3 regions of the Spongiibacter sp. genome follow, and region 3 is predicted to be linked to each of the others. Evidence: predicted binding sites of a transcription regulator. Region 3 holds the regulator's gene; each other region holds the start of a gene.
What was found. Region 3 encodes sigma-54, which starts transcription at its own class of promoters, with help from an activator protein. Its sites were predicted from a motif close to TGGCACANNNNTTGCNNT; they were not measured.
Positions count from the first base shown of each region.

Region 1 (4,731 bases), on a different contig from region 3:
CCTTGCCGAATCGACTAAGAAGACTCTGTTGGAGGATGTCAGTAATGTCAGAGAAGACTCTGAAGTTAATCGCCGATAATGACGTGAAGTGGGCCGACCTGCGCTTCACCGACACTAAAGGTAAAGAGCAACACGTCACTATGCCTGTAGGCGAAATCGACGCCGGCTTCTTTGAAGACGGAAAAATGTTCGATGGTTCATCTATTGCGGGCTGGAAAGGCATTAACGAGTCAGACATGATTCTCATGCCAGACGACGAAGCTTCCGTTCTGGACCCATTCACCGACGAGCCTACCATCATCGTCCGCTGCGGCATCGTTGAGCCTTCAACCATGCAGGGTTACAACCGCGATCCTCGCTCCATTGCTCAGCGCGCTGAAGATTACATGCGCTCTGCCGGCATCGCCGACAGCGCCCTGTTTGGCCCCGAGCCCGAATTCTTCGTGTTTGACGACGTGAAGTGGAAAGTGGCTATGGAAGGCGCAAGCTACGCCATCTCTTCTGACGAAGCGGCCTGGGTTTCCGGCAACAGCTTCGAAGAAGGCAACACGGGTCACCGTCCCGGCGTTAAAGGCGGCTACTTCCCCGTACCGCCGGTCGACAGCCTGCACGACCTGCGTGCCGCCATGTGTAACGCCATGACCGACATGGGTCTGGAAGTTGAAGTACACCACCACGAAGTCGGCACCGCCGGTCAGTGTGAAATCGGTGTCGGCCCGAACTCTGCCGTTAAGAAAGCTGACGAAGTACAGGTACTGAAGTACTGTGTACACAACGTGGCCCACGCCTACGGCAAAACTGCCACCTTCATGCCCAAGCCTGTTGTCGGCGACAACGGTAGCGGCATGCACGTACACATGTCTCTGAGCAAAGACGGCCAGAACCTGTTCACCGGCGACACTTACGGCGGCCTGTCTGAAACTGCGCTGTACTACATCGGCGGTGTTATCAAGCACGCTCGCGCTATCAACGCCTTCACCAATGCTTCTACTAACTCGTACAAGCGTCTGGTTCCCGGCTTCGAAGCGCCCGTTATGCTGGCCTACTCTGCCCGTAACCGCTCTGCCTCTATCCGTATTCCGTTCATCAGCAACCCGAAAGCGCGCCGTATCGAAGTTCGCTTCCCGGATCCCTCTGCGAACCCCTACCTGGCTTTCGCAGCCCTGCTGATGGCTGGCCTGGACGGCATCCAGAACAAGATCCACCCCGGCGATGCTGCTGACAAAGATCTGTACGACCTGCCTGCAGAAGAAGCCGCGGAAATCCCAACTGTTGCCTCTAGCCTGGAGCAAGCGCTGCAAGCTCTGGACGCAGACCGCGCCTTCCTGACCGCTGGCGGCGTCTTCGACGACGACATGATCGACGCTTACATCGAGCTGAAATCACAAGAGATCGAGCGCCTGAACATGACCACTCACCCTGTTGAGTTCGACATGTACTACAGCGTATAAGGCCTGGGCCTGATCGCAGAAAGCCCGCTTCGGCGGGCTTTTTTTATGCCTGCGGCAAAGACTTGCCAGCGGCGCGTTGGCATCGCACACTGAACGGAAATACCGGGACAGATGACCATGCGCCACGCTCCTACGCTGCTATTTCTATTCCTGTCACTGCTGGCTACAGCAGTTTATGGTGAGATCTACCGCAGCACTGACGAACAGGGACAAGCGGTATTCAGCGACGCGCCAAAGCCGGGCTCTACCCCTGTGGAGCTAGCCCCCACTAACACCACTCCTGCGGTGTCACCCAGCACCCAGCCACACTCATTCCCAAAAGTACTCGGCCCCGCACCTAACACACTGAACATTCAGCAGCCCGGCAATGGCCAGGTTCTGCCCAATGGCCGCACTCCCACGCCTGTCGCCGTGCGCCTTGCCCAGCCGCTCAAAGACGGGCAGCGCATCCGCATTCGCGTTGACGGCAAGGTGTTGAGTGAGGGCGCAACCACCTCCACCAGCATCCCCTTCCTACACCGCGGCGAGCACCAAATCAGCGCAGAATTAGTGGATCACAATGGCCGTATCGTCAGTCGCGACCAGGTCACGGTCATCAGTCGCTGGCCGAATAATTAACCTCGGCGAAAAAACACCAAATAAACGCGCCTCCCTTCACGCGCCAAGCACCATCTTGGTGCATACTGTTTTTCTACAACACTCATCGCGACCCAATTACGGGCGGCGAATAATCGCCCGACCCAGCGCAGGGCAAGGCCTTCCGCAGCCTGCCATGCCATGTGCTGGATTGTGACCCCGATTTAGGGCGCTGGCCTGGATATTGCTTTCTTATGCCCCATAACGAAGACAGCCGCGACGCTATGCCCCCAAACAATCTGCACCACCACATACTCGACAACCTGAAGACAGCAATCTTGCTGGTCGAGCCCAATCTGACCGTCAGCTATATCAATCCGGCGGCGGAGTCTCTGCTTGCGGTGTCAGATCAGCGTATCCACGGGGAAGCCATCACCACACTGTTTCACGAGGAAGAAGACACCGTCGTGAAACTTCTGGATGCCATCAATAACCGCGAGGCTTACACCAAGCGCGAGACCGTACTCACATTGCGCTCCGGCGAGGAAATCACGGTCGATTACGCGGTAACTCCGATTGTTGATACCCGCCGCACATCACTGATCATCGAACTGCAGCCGTTGGACCGACTGCTGCGCATCAGCCGGGAAGAAGGGCTGCTGACCTCACAGCAAAGCAGTAAGGCTCTGCTTCGCGGCATCGCCCACGAAATCAAAAACCCGCTCGGCGGTCTCCGCGGTGCGGCGCAGCTACTGGCCAGAGAACTGGATGACCCGCGCCTGCACGACTACACCAACATCATCATTGAAGAGGCCGACCGCCTGCGCAATCTGGTGGACAATATGCTCGGCCCCAACAAGGTACCCGATCAAAAGCCCACCAACATCCACGAGGTACTGGAGCGCGTGCGGCAGTTGATTGAGGTCGAAAGCAGCGGCAATGTGCGCATTATTCGCGATTACGACCCCAGCATCCCCGACATCACCGGTGATAGGGAGCAGCTTATCCAGGCCGTGCTGAATATCATGCGCAATGCCCTGCAGGCGCTGAACCAGTCGCCACCGGAACACGAAACGCCCAGCATTACCCTGCGCACGCGCACGCTGCGACAGTTCACCATCGGATCGCACCGCCACCGCCTCGTCTGCCGTGTGGACATTATCGACAATGGGCCGGGCATCCCTCCCGATATCGCGCAATCCATCTTCCTGCCTATGATCAGTGGCCGCGCCGACGGCTCAGGACTCGGGCTTTCCATCTCCCAGTCCATCCTCAACCACCACCAAGGCCTTATAGAGTGCCGCAGCGAACCCGGTCGAACGGAGTTCTCGCTGTTTATTCCCGTGGAGCATGAGCAATGACACAGAACAGCACCGTATGGGTTGCCGACGATGACAAGTCCATCCGCTGGGTATTGGAGAAAGCCCTTACCCAGGCGGGTATCGACACTCGTAGTTTCGAGACCGGCGATGCACTGCTCGCCCACCTGGAAACCGGCGCCCCCGATGCGGTGATCAGCGATATCCGCATGCCCGGCATGGACGGCTTGAAGCTGCTGTCACGTATTGGCGACATTCACCCTGGCCTGCCAGTCATTATCACCACCGCTCACTCCGACCTCGATAGCGCGGTCGCCTCCTATCAGGGCGGCGCGTTTGAGTATCTGCCCAAGCCCTTCGACGTGGATGAAGTCGTCGCCACCACCCAGCGCGCCCTTCAGCACGCGGAGAAAAACAAAGCGACCCTGCCGGAAGAACAACCGCTGGAAAGCACCGAAATTATTGGTGAAGCCCCGGCCATGCAGGAAGTATTTCGCGCCATCGGTCGGCTATCGCAGTCCAACATCACGGTGTTGATTAACGGTGAATCCGGTACCGGTAAAGAACTTGTCGCACAGGCCCTGCATCGCCACAGCCCCCGCGCGAGCAAGCCTTTTATTGCGCTGAACATGGCCGCCATTCCCAAAGACCTGATGGAGTCGGAACTGTTCGGCCACGAGAAAGGCGCCTTTACCGGCGCCACCGCTCAACGTCGTGGACGTTTTGAACAGGCCAACGGCGGCACTCTGTTTCTGGACGAGATCGGCGATATGCCCGCCGAAACCCAGACCCGCCTGTTGCGGGTGCTGGCCGACAGTGAGTTCTACCGTGTTGGCGGTCACACGCCGGTGAAAGTGGATGTGCGCATCATCGCCGCCACCCACCAAAACCTTGAAAAACTGGTGCAGAACAACAGCTTTCGGGAAGACCTTTTTCACCGCCTCAACGTGATTCGCATTCATCTGCCGAAACTGGCAGAGCGCCGCGAAGACATTCCCAAACTGATGCAGCACTTTTTCACCAAAGCCGGCAGCGAATTGAACGTTGAACCCAAACGCCTGCTGCCAGATACCGAGGAATACCTCAGCCAGCTGGACTGGCCGGGCAACGTCCGCCAACTGGAAAATACCTGCCGCTGGCTGACGGTGATGGCCTCAGGCCGGGAAGTCCATATCGACGACCTCCCGCCCGAGCTGCTGCAGCGCAGTGAAAGCGGAGAGACCGGCACCCCGGCCTCAAACTGGCAGGAGAATCTGCGTCGCTGGGCCGATCAGGAATTACTGCTGGGCCGCGACAAGCTGCTGGATCGCGCGGTGCCCGAGTTTGAGAAAGTGATGATTGAGGTCGCGCTGAAACACACTCACGGCCGCCGCCGCGATGCAGCC
Region 1 is NZ_CFHTQA010000010.1:63,011-67,741, forward strand. Features, by position in the region: gene glnA (glutamate--ammonia ligase) at 45-1,451, shown strand; gene AC5DB9_RS06025 (DUF4124 domain-containing protein) at 1,569-2,069, shown strand; gene glnL (nitrogen regulation protein NR(II)) at 2,312-3,388, shown strand; gene ntrC (nitrogen regulation protein NR(I)) at 3,385-4,731, shown strand, end outside.
Region 1: the regulator sigma-54 is predicted to act here: its motif matches at 2,261-2,278, upstream of glnL (nitrogen regulation protein NR(II)).

Region 2 (4,731 bases), on a different contig from region 3:
CCTTGGACTCGCCGATGTTTTCCGCTTGGAAATGGTACTGGCGGCAAATCGTCTTCGCGACCCGGAATTTGCTGAAGGCGTGCGGGCGCGCTTCAAGGACCGCGATGAATGCCCCAATTGGTGCTACCGCTGTGTCGACGAGGTGCCGGACGAGGAGACCAATGCGCTGTTTGTTCCGCCCTGGGACCGCCACCCATTGGCGGACCTCGGCCGCTGAACGCTATAGAAACTGACTGACCAACTCCTCCATCGACGGATACTGCTGATTCACATTGTTAACGGCTCGAGCCAGACATCGGTCGGCTTTGACCGGGCCCAGGTGATCACAGAGCAGTATGTATAACTGATTCAGCAAAAAGCGCAGCTGCGCATTGTCGGCATTGGGTGCCGCGCTGGCATCGCGCTTGGCCAGCCAGCTTTGCAGCGTAATCAGCAGGCCCGGCGGCAGGTGTTTTTTGCGCAGTGCCGCGAAATACTCCAGCAACAGACGTCGCTGTTCCTCGGCCTCCAGTTGCACCATGATCGCGTCAATAAGCAGTGAAAACGCTTCTGAGCGCTGATTGAGGGGCGCGCCGGTTCGTCGCGATTTGGGGGCACCGGGCAGTGCATCTCCATTCAGATTGATGGCTTTCAGCAGGCTTCTCAGCACCGTCGCGCGGCTGGCGGAAATGTCGTATGCACTGTAAATGTCGCTGACGAAACGCTGCAGAGCCGTACTCGGCTGGTCTGCATACTGACGTTGCCAGTGGTCCATGGCCTGCTGCAGCGAGGCGTCGTCGAGAAACTCGCGCAGGCCGTCTTCGATCGCCTGTCGGTGCAGGGGAATGGCCGCCTGACTCATGGTTTCCACTCCAGGTCAGCGGCGCGATCAGCGGTGTAGGCATGTTGACCCGAAGGGAATTCGGGGTAGCCAATTTCTGCGTGCTCGCTTAAATCCAGGCCGCGTTGCTCATGCTGCGAGTTAGCGCGTAATCCCAGCAATTTGTCGATGGCGAAATACATCATCAGCGCCGTGCCGAAGCTCCAGATAAAACAGGCGCCAATGCCGACAAGTTGCGTCATCACCTGTTGGCCGTCGAACATATTGTCTTTCAGGAACAGACCTGCCGCGAGGGTGCCCCAGGCACCGGCAAAGCCGTGAACGCTGACCGCGCCGACAACGTCATCCAACTGCAGTCGCAGCAGCAGCTGGCCGCCCAGTGTGCAGATAATGCCGCCAATCAAGCCGGTTAGCAGGGCAAATGTGGGTGTCATCGACGCGCAACCCGCCGTGATGGCGACCAACCCGGCAAGGCTGCCGTTGACGGTCTCGGTTAGCAGAATGGGGCGGCGCAGCAGACTCGCCAGCAACATACTGCCCGTGGCACCAGCCGCTGCAGCCAGCTGGGTATTCAGGTTGATCAGGCCGATATCGGTTGAGGCTTCCAGTGTTGAGCCACCATTGAAGCCAAACCAGCCGAACCAGAGAATAAAGCCGCCCAGTGCGACCAGGGTGAGGTTGTGTCCGCGAATTTCGCGGGGGCGGCCATCGCGGCCGAAGCGGCCCAGCCGGGGGCCAATCACGATGATCCCTGCCAACGCCACCCAGGCGCCGACGGAGTGCACCACTGTTGAACCCGCAAAATCGATAAACCCGCGTTCCGCCAGCCAGCCACCGCTGTTCCAGACCCAACTGCCAAAGATCGGGTAGATCAATGCCGTGACCACCAGCGCGCCCAGCAGATAGCCATCGAAGCAGGTACGCTCTGCCATGGCGCCGCTGGCGATCGTGACGGCGGTGGCGGCAAACATTGTTTGGAACAGCAGCACCCCGTAACCCATGGGGTCCATTTCCGAGGGGGCAAACAGGTCGGTGCCCAGCCATCCGGTGGGATTGCTGCCAAACATCAGGCCGTAGCCGATGAGCCAGAACACGACCGTACCAAAACAGACATCCATGTAGTTTTTCATGACCACATTTAGGGCATTTTTGCTGCGAGACATGCCCGATTCAAGCAGCGCAAACCCCGCCTGCATCAAGAACACCAGCGCGCTGGCACACACCAGCCAGACCATATTGCCCGCGTCCTGCGGCAGAGCGTCATCGGCCAGGGCGGCGGGGCTTATCAGGCTCAGCAAGGCGAGCAGGGGGAGGAGAGGAAAACGCATGACAGAGTCCTTATTCGCAGAGGGCGTCCGGTATCTGTCTGGGGCGAAGCAACTGTTGTGCCACTAAAAAATAGCGAGACAGGGCCTGATTGATCGCTGAAACCAATTAAAAGCATACAAACAATCTTATTGCGGGGAGAGGGGGAGCTGTTAAGATAGATTGCAAGTGAGAATCATTATTGATTGAGGGCCCCGGCCATGAAGAAGACCATCAGCTTTGCCATTATGCACTTTTCCGTTGCGTTCACGGTGGCGTACCTGTTGACGGGCAGTTTTGTCATTGGCGGCTTGATGGCGCTGGTGGAGCCTGCTGTCAACACGGTGGCCTTCTACTTCCACGAGCGTTTCTGGGAGCGTGCGCGGGCCAAACAGGCTCAGGTCCAGGATAATGCGGCCGAGATGCGTTTCACGACATTAGGTGCTTAATCAGTGCGGCGACCAGTCCGATCGCGACCAGCGGCAGAATCCAGCGACTGATACGCTGCTGCTGTTCCGGGCTGGCACGGGGCGCAAATCGCTCAATCAGCGGGATGAGTACAAACAGTGCCAGGAACAGCAGCGCCAGAATGCTGAGTAGCGTAGACATAAAACCTTCTTCCCGCGGGGCCTATTGGCCCCGCCATTTCATTTGATACAAGTCGTGGCGACGGTCCCGCAGGTTTTGTACCGTGCCGCTGTTGCGGGCGATGTGCAGGCTCTCCGGCCGCAGGTCGGCAATCGCGACCGTTTCGACATTGGGCGTGGTATCGGCTGCAATGCCGTCACGGGCAAAGGAGAAATCGCAGGGCGTCAGAATACAGCTTTGGGCATATTGAATGTCCATGTTGGCGACATTGGGCAGGTTGCCGACGTTGCCTGACATGACCACGTAGATCTGGTTCTCTACGGCTCTTGCCTGACAGCAATAGCGCACGCGCATATAGCCCTGACGCTCGTCGGTACAGAACGGTACGAACAGAATCTGTGCGCCCTGATTCACCAGATGCCGCGACAGCTCCGGGAATTCGGCGTCGTAGCAAACCAGCACGCCAATCGGCCCGCAGTCGGTGTCGATGGCATTCAGGCTGCTGCCGCCTTCAATATTCCACCAGTACACCTCGTTGGGCGTCGGGTGAATTTTGGGCTGCTCATCAATACGGCCATCGCGATGAAACACGTAGGAGATGTTTTCCACCCGGCCATTGGCAACCCGCGTAGGGTGCGAGCCGCCGATGATATTGATGTTGTAGCGCACCGCCAGATCCTGCATGGCCTCGCGGTAGCGGGGTGTGTACTTGGTCAGTGCTTCAATGGATTCCTGCGGGTTCAGCTCCTGATCTTCAATCGACAGCAGCTGCAGGGTAATCAGCTCTGGAAACACCACAAAGTCGCCCTTGTAGTCGGCAACCACATCGACAAAGTATTCCACCAGCGACATGAATTCGGAGAAGGACTGCACGCGACGCTGCATATATTGCACCGTGCCCACGCGAATAGTGTCGGGCTGGCGACCGCCATAGTGCTTGTCGTGGCCGGGTTTGGCATCGCGATCGATCTTGGGGTTGTGCCACACCATATGGGCACCGTAGCCCAGTGAGTCCCGGTCGGTATCGAGGTAGTGCTCAACCACCCCGATGGCCTCAAAGCCGTTGCCAATCTGGAAGGACAGTACCGGATCGCGCACTTGCTTGTTGAGTACCGCCTCGAGGTAATGTTCGGCTGTGCCAAAACGGCGCAGGCGCTTGCTGAGGCCGGGCATGCGACCGACGAACACAATGCCTTTCAGGTGCAGAGACTCGCAGAGCTTTTTACGTGCGTTATACAGGCGCTGACCGATACGGTAGCCGCGAACACTTTTATCGACGCAGACTTCCATTCCATAGAGCCAGTCGCCATTGGGGTCGTGGCGAGTGCCATAGCCGTTGGCGGTGATCGACTCCCAGGTGTGGGGCTTGAGGCAAACGGCGCCGCTCACCCGAAAGGTGGCGCAGTAGCCGACGATGTCTTCGTCGAGCGTGACAACAAATTTACCTTCGGGAAAGTGGTTGAGTTGACCGCGCAGTTCTGCCGTGGAGTAGGGATCGATGCCGGTGCCCTGGTACACACGCTTTGACAGCGCGACAATACCGGGAATATCGCTGCGTTCCGCGGTGCGCACGCGCAGCCGCTTGCCCGAGGCGGTCAGCTTGGCGCCGCCCCGTTGCGTTTTGTTGCTCATAATAATGGTCTCGCTGATTGCGTTCTGGCCCGGCGCTTACTCACTGCTTTTGCTGCGGTTACTGCTGCTGCGGGCGCGGCTTTTACTCGTTGCTGTTTTGCGCGTACTGCTTTTGGCCGCGCTTGTTGTGCTGGCCTTGGTTTTGGCCTCGCTGTCGCGGCGGCTCGCCAGACCACTGAGGGTTTTCAGCAAGCGGGTGGTCATGTCGAGGGTTTTCATACCCTCCGTAAACGCGGTTTTGGCCACCTGCTGAATCATCTCGCTGTCGCCTTCGGCAACGCGTTTCTGTACCGAATCCCAGATCGGCTGCATGTCGGGTAAGCCAACCAGACGGCGCAGTTCTTCCGGTTCGATTTCCAGTTCTAAATGGACTTTCATCGTGGGGT
Region 2 is NZ_CFHTQA010000011.1:12,870-17,600, reverse strand. Features, by position in the region: gene AC5DB9_RS06260 (enoyl-CoA hydratase/isomerase family protein) at 1-217, shown strand, start outside; gene AC5DB9_RS06255 (hypothetical protein) at 221-841, opposite strand; gene AC5DB9_RS06250 (ammonium transporter) at 838-2,148, opposite strand; gene AC5DB9_RS06245 (DUF2061 domain-containing protein) at 2,347-2,574, shown strand; gene AC5DB9_RS06240 (hypothetical protein) at 2,555-2,734, opposite strand; gene AC5DB9_RS06235 (carbon-nitrogen hydrolase family protein) at 2,756-4,345, opposite strand; gene AC5DB9_RS06230 (hypothetical protein) at 4,382-4,723, opposite strand.
Region 2: the regulator sigma-54 is predicted to act here: its motif matches at 2,194-2,211, upstream of AC5DB9_RS06250 (ammonium transporter).

Region 3 (4,731 bases):
CTGGTGGTCGCCGATGGCGGCAGCCGAAGCCTCGATGGCCGCGTGCAGATGACACTGCAGCCCCAACAACCCGGCACGGAACCCCCCGAGACTGAACCGGCGCCAGAACCCGACACCGAGAGCACGCCCTGATGCCCGTACTAAAAGCCAGCCATCTCGCCAAAGCCTATAAAGGGCGAGAGGTGATCAAGGATGTGTCACTGAGCATCAACAGCGGCGAAATAGTCGGCCTGCTGGGCCCCAACGGCGCGGGCAAAACCACGTGTTTCTACATGATTGTCGGCATCGTCAACGCCGACAGGGGCCGCATAGAGCTGGATGGCAAAGATCTGACATCGCTGTCAATTCAAGGCCGAGCCCGCCACGGTGTTGGCTACCTGCCCCAGGAAGCGTCGATCTTTCGCAAACTCAGCGTCGCCGACAACATCATGGCGATTCTGGAAACCCGCAGCGACCTCAACCGTCGCCAGCGAAAAGAAAAGCTCGACGCCCTGCTGCAGGAATTCCACATTACCCACATCCGTAAATCGCCCGGCATGGCGCTGTCCGGCGGCGAGCGCCGACGCGTCGAAATCGCTCGCGCGCTGGCGACAGAGCCGAGTTTTATTTTGCTCGACGAGCCCTTTGCCGGCGTCGACCCCATCTCGGTTAACGACATACAGCACATTATTCGACACCTTCAGGCCCGCGGAATCGGCGTGTTAATCACCGATCACAATGTACGAGAAACCCTCGATATCTGCGAAAAAGCCTACATCGTCGGCGAAGGTCGTATTGTTGCCGAAGGCAACGCCGAATCCGTACTCAACAACCAGGTCGTCAGGGATATTTATCTTGGCGATAAGTTCACGTTGTGATAGGAAAAATCGGCACAGCAATTGCTTTATACGCCTATTGCAGCCGCTCTCCGGCAGGACTACACTGACCTTAAAGTGCCGCCAATCAGGCACAAATGTCTTCAGAATTTGGTGTAGTAGAAACCGCTGCCTATGAAACAATCGCTCCAGCTTAAAGTCGGTCAGCAGCTGACCATGACCCCCCAGCTGCAACAGGCGATTCGTTTATTGCAACTGTCCACCCTCGACCTTCAACAGGAAATCCAGTCTGCCTTGGACTCCAACCCGCTTCTGGAACTGGAGGAAGAAAACGACACCCCCGAGCAAGACAGCAACATCCAGTCAAAAAGCAGCGATACCAAAAACGACAGCAGCAGCAACGAAAACGAGCCCACCGCCAGCGACGCTGACAGCGAATGGGCCGAGCGCAGTGAAATACCCGAGGACCTGCCGGTAGACAGCCAATGGGATGACGTTTACCAAAGCTCCGGCCCGGCGAGCAGCGCTCCCAGCGGCGATGACGATTACAGCAATGACTACCGCCACGGCAGCTCAGATTCCCTGCAAGACCACCTTCGCTGGCAGCTCAACCTGAGTCGCCTGTCTGAAATCGATCAGTTCATTGCCGATGCCATCATCGACGCCATCGACGAAAAAGGCCGCCTGACCGTCACGCCTGAAGACTTGGTGGATGCCTTCGACAATGAAGACGTCGAAATCGAAGAAGTCCACGCCGTCCTTCACTTGATTCAGCAGTTCGACCCCCCCGGCGTCGGTGGCCGTGATTTACAGGAGTGTCTGCTTATCCAGTTGCGGCAGTTGCCCCGCGAGACGCTTTATCTGCAAGAGGCCATGCAGATTGTAGAGCAGCACATGGACCAGCTTGGCAACCGCGACTACAACCAGATTATGCGCCGCTGTCGCCTCAAGGAAGATCAGCTTCGGGATACACTGCTGCTGATCCAGTCCCTGAACCCCACGCCCGGCGATGCAATCAGTAGCGGCGATACCGAATACGTCGTCCCGGATGTCTTCGTCAGTAAAAAAGACGGCCGCTGGCTGGTGGAACTCAACCCGGATATTGCCCCGAAAATCCAAATCAACTCGCACTATGCGGCACTGGCCAAAAGCAGTACCAGCAGCGAAAAAGACTATATTCGCGACAACCTCCAGGAAGCGCGCTGGTTTATCAAAAGTCTGCAGAGCCGCAATGAAACCCTGATGAAAGTCGCCAGCAAAATCGTCGAGTATCAGCGAGGCTTTCTCGAATACGGCGACGAGGCGATGAAACCGCTGGTGTTGCATGACATTGCCGACGCCGTGGGCATGCACGAATCCACGATCTCGCGGGTCACCACCCAGAAGTACATGCATACACCGCGGGGCATTTACGAGCTGAAATACTTTTTCTCCAGCCACGTATCGACCGATACCGGCGGCGAGTGCTCATCGACCGCCATTCGCGCGCTGATCAAAAAGCTGATCGCCGCAGAAAATCCGCGGAAGCCACTCAGTGACAGCAAGATTACCGAACTGTTGGCCGAACAGGGTATCAAGGTCGCGCGGAGAACCATCGCCAAGTACCGAGAATCACTGGTCATTCCCCCCTCTAATGAGCGGAAGCGACTGGTATAGCTGGCTGCGTTAAATCGCGCAGCCCTGACCCTACGCCGGGAGGCGCAGGACGATCTGAGTGTAAAAGGAGCAAGATATGCAGATAACTGTCAGTGGTCACCACGTTGAAGTTACACCGGCACTGCGTGAATACGTCAATAACAAGCTTGCCAAACTGCAACGACATTTCGACAATATCACCAATACGGACGTTACGCTCTCAGTCGAGAAGCTGGTACAAAAAGCGGAAGCGACAGTGCATGTGGCAGGCGCGGACCTGTTCGCCACATGCGAATCGGAAGATATGTATGCTGCGATCGACAGCCTGACCGACAAGCTGGATCGCCAGTTGATCAAACACAAGGAAAAACACCTGGGCCGGTAAGCACCGGGCCGGTTTTTCCGGATACCTAATAATATGAGCCTTAATGCGATACTGAGCCAAGGACGTACCCACTGGGGTACGTCCGTAGGCAGTAAAAAACGTCTTCTTGAACAGATCTCGGTATTTGTCGCCGACGACAATAGCCAGTTCAGCGCTGACGATCTGTTCAACGAACTCCTTGCCCGAGAGCGACTGGGTAGCACGGGTATCGGTCACGGGGTTGCGATTCCCCACTGCCGAAGCCAGCAGTGTACGGCGATTACCGGCATTCTGCTGAAGCTCGCCGAGCCCATCGATTTCGAGGCCATCGACGATCAACCCGTCGACCTGGTGTTCGCACTCATTGTTCCTGCGGAAGCCCACGACGAGCACATCAAAGTGCTGGCCAGTCTAGCCAATGTGTTTAACGACGACGGCTTTCGTCAACAGCTGCGCAGCGCGGGCAGCGATGAAGCCCTGTACACTACTGCTGTAACCCGCGCGCCCTGATTGCCATGAAACTGATCATTATCAGTGGCCGCTCGGGATCAGGGAAAAGTACGGCACTTCATCAACTGGAGGACGAGGGCTTTTACGCCATCGACAACCTACCAGTTTCCCTGTTACCGGCGCTGGTACATGAGCTCTCGCAAAGCCAGCTCAAGGTCCATCAACAGGTCGCCGTTTGTATCGACGCCCGCAACTCTCCTGACGAACTCTCGCGCTTCAAGTCCCTTTGCGAGCAGGTTCGGGACCTCGCACAGTTGCGAATCATTTTTCTGGATGCCAGCGACGACAAGTTGATAAAACGCTTCAGCGAGACTCGCCGTCGCCACCCGTTGACCACGGCGAATCAACCGCTCAGCGATGCAATACGACAGGAAACCACGCTGCTCGAACCCGTAGTGATGGAAGCGTCATTAACCATCGACAGCAGCGATATGACAGTACATGAGCTGCGCGCCACAATCCGCGACAGGGTGCTGGGTGTCGACGCCAATCGTATGTCGCTGCAGTTGAAATCATTTGGCTTTAAACGCGGCCTGCCAATAGATGCCGATCAGGTCTACGATCTGCGCATGCTGCCCAACCCTCACTGGGATGAGTCTCTGCGCGCCCTGAGTGGCCGCGACGAAGGTGTCAGAAACTTTCTCGACGGGCAGCCGATGGTCGAAACCATGTACCGGGACATTCTCAATTATCTGGAACACTGGCTGCCACATATCGAAAAAGGTAACCGCAGCTACTTCACCGTTGCCATTGGCTGCACAGGTGGCCAGCACCGCTCCGTGTATATGGTAGAGCGCCTTGCAGCAGCACTCAGAGCACAATGCCCTGATCTCCAGGTTCGCCATCGCGAACTCCAGCACTGAGCCCCGGCGGAGCGAACCCATGCAAGAAACCCGTATTACCATCATTAATAAACTCGGTCTTCACGCCCGAGCCGCCTCAAAATTTGTGTCGACCAGTGCCGCCTTCAGTGCCGATATCGCGGTGTGCAGTAACGACAAATGGGTCGATGGCAAGAGCATTATGTCCGTCATGATGCTGGCCGCCAGCAGAGGAACCGAAATTCAAATTCGCTGTGAGGGTGATGACGAAGAGCAAGCCCTGTCAGCACTCGTTGAGCTGATTAATGACTATTTCGGCGAAGGCGAGTAAGGCGTTTTAGTACATTTCCTGCAAAACCCGACGGTGACAATTGTTGCCCGCCCCAGATTCAAGGATAATTCGGGACAATTCCAGATCGCCGACGACGGCGGCACTACGCAGGGAGTGTTATGGCTCAACCCGGAGAAAAGCATTTAACCGCCAGCCGCCTCGAACTCCTGAACGAGGCGCTGGGCTCCGGTGCCTTCCTGCAGATCCGCCGCATGCTCAACGGCCTGCCACCGGTCGATGCTGCCCACCTGATCG
Region 3 is NZ_CFHTQA010000003.1:122,823-127,553, forward strand. Features, by position in the region: gene lptA (lipopolysaccharide transport periplasmic protein LptA) at 1-132, shown strand, start outside; gene lptB (LPS export ABC transporter ATP-binding protein) at 132-857, shown strand; gene AC5DB9_RS02425 (RNA polymerase factor sigma-54) at 990-2,471, shown strand; gene hpf (ribosome hibernation-promoting factor, HPF/YfiA family) at 2,548-2,835, shown strand; gene ptsN (PTS IIA-like nitrogen regulatory protein PtsN) at 2,869-3,324, shown strand; gene rapZ (RNase adapter RapZ) at 3,330-4,187, shown strand; gene AC5DB9_RS02445 (HPr family phosphocarrier protein) at 4,207-4,476, shown strand; gene mgtE (magnesium transporter) at 4,596-4,731, shown strand, end outside.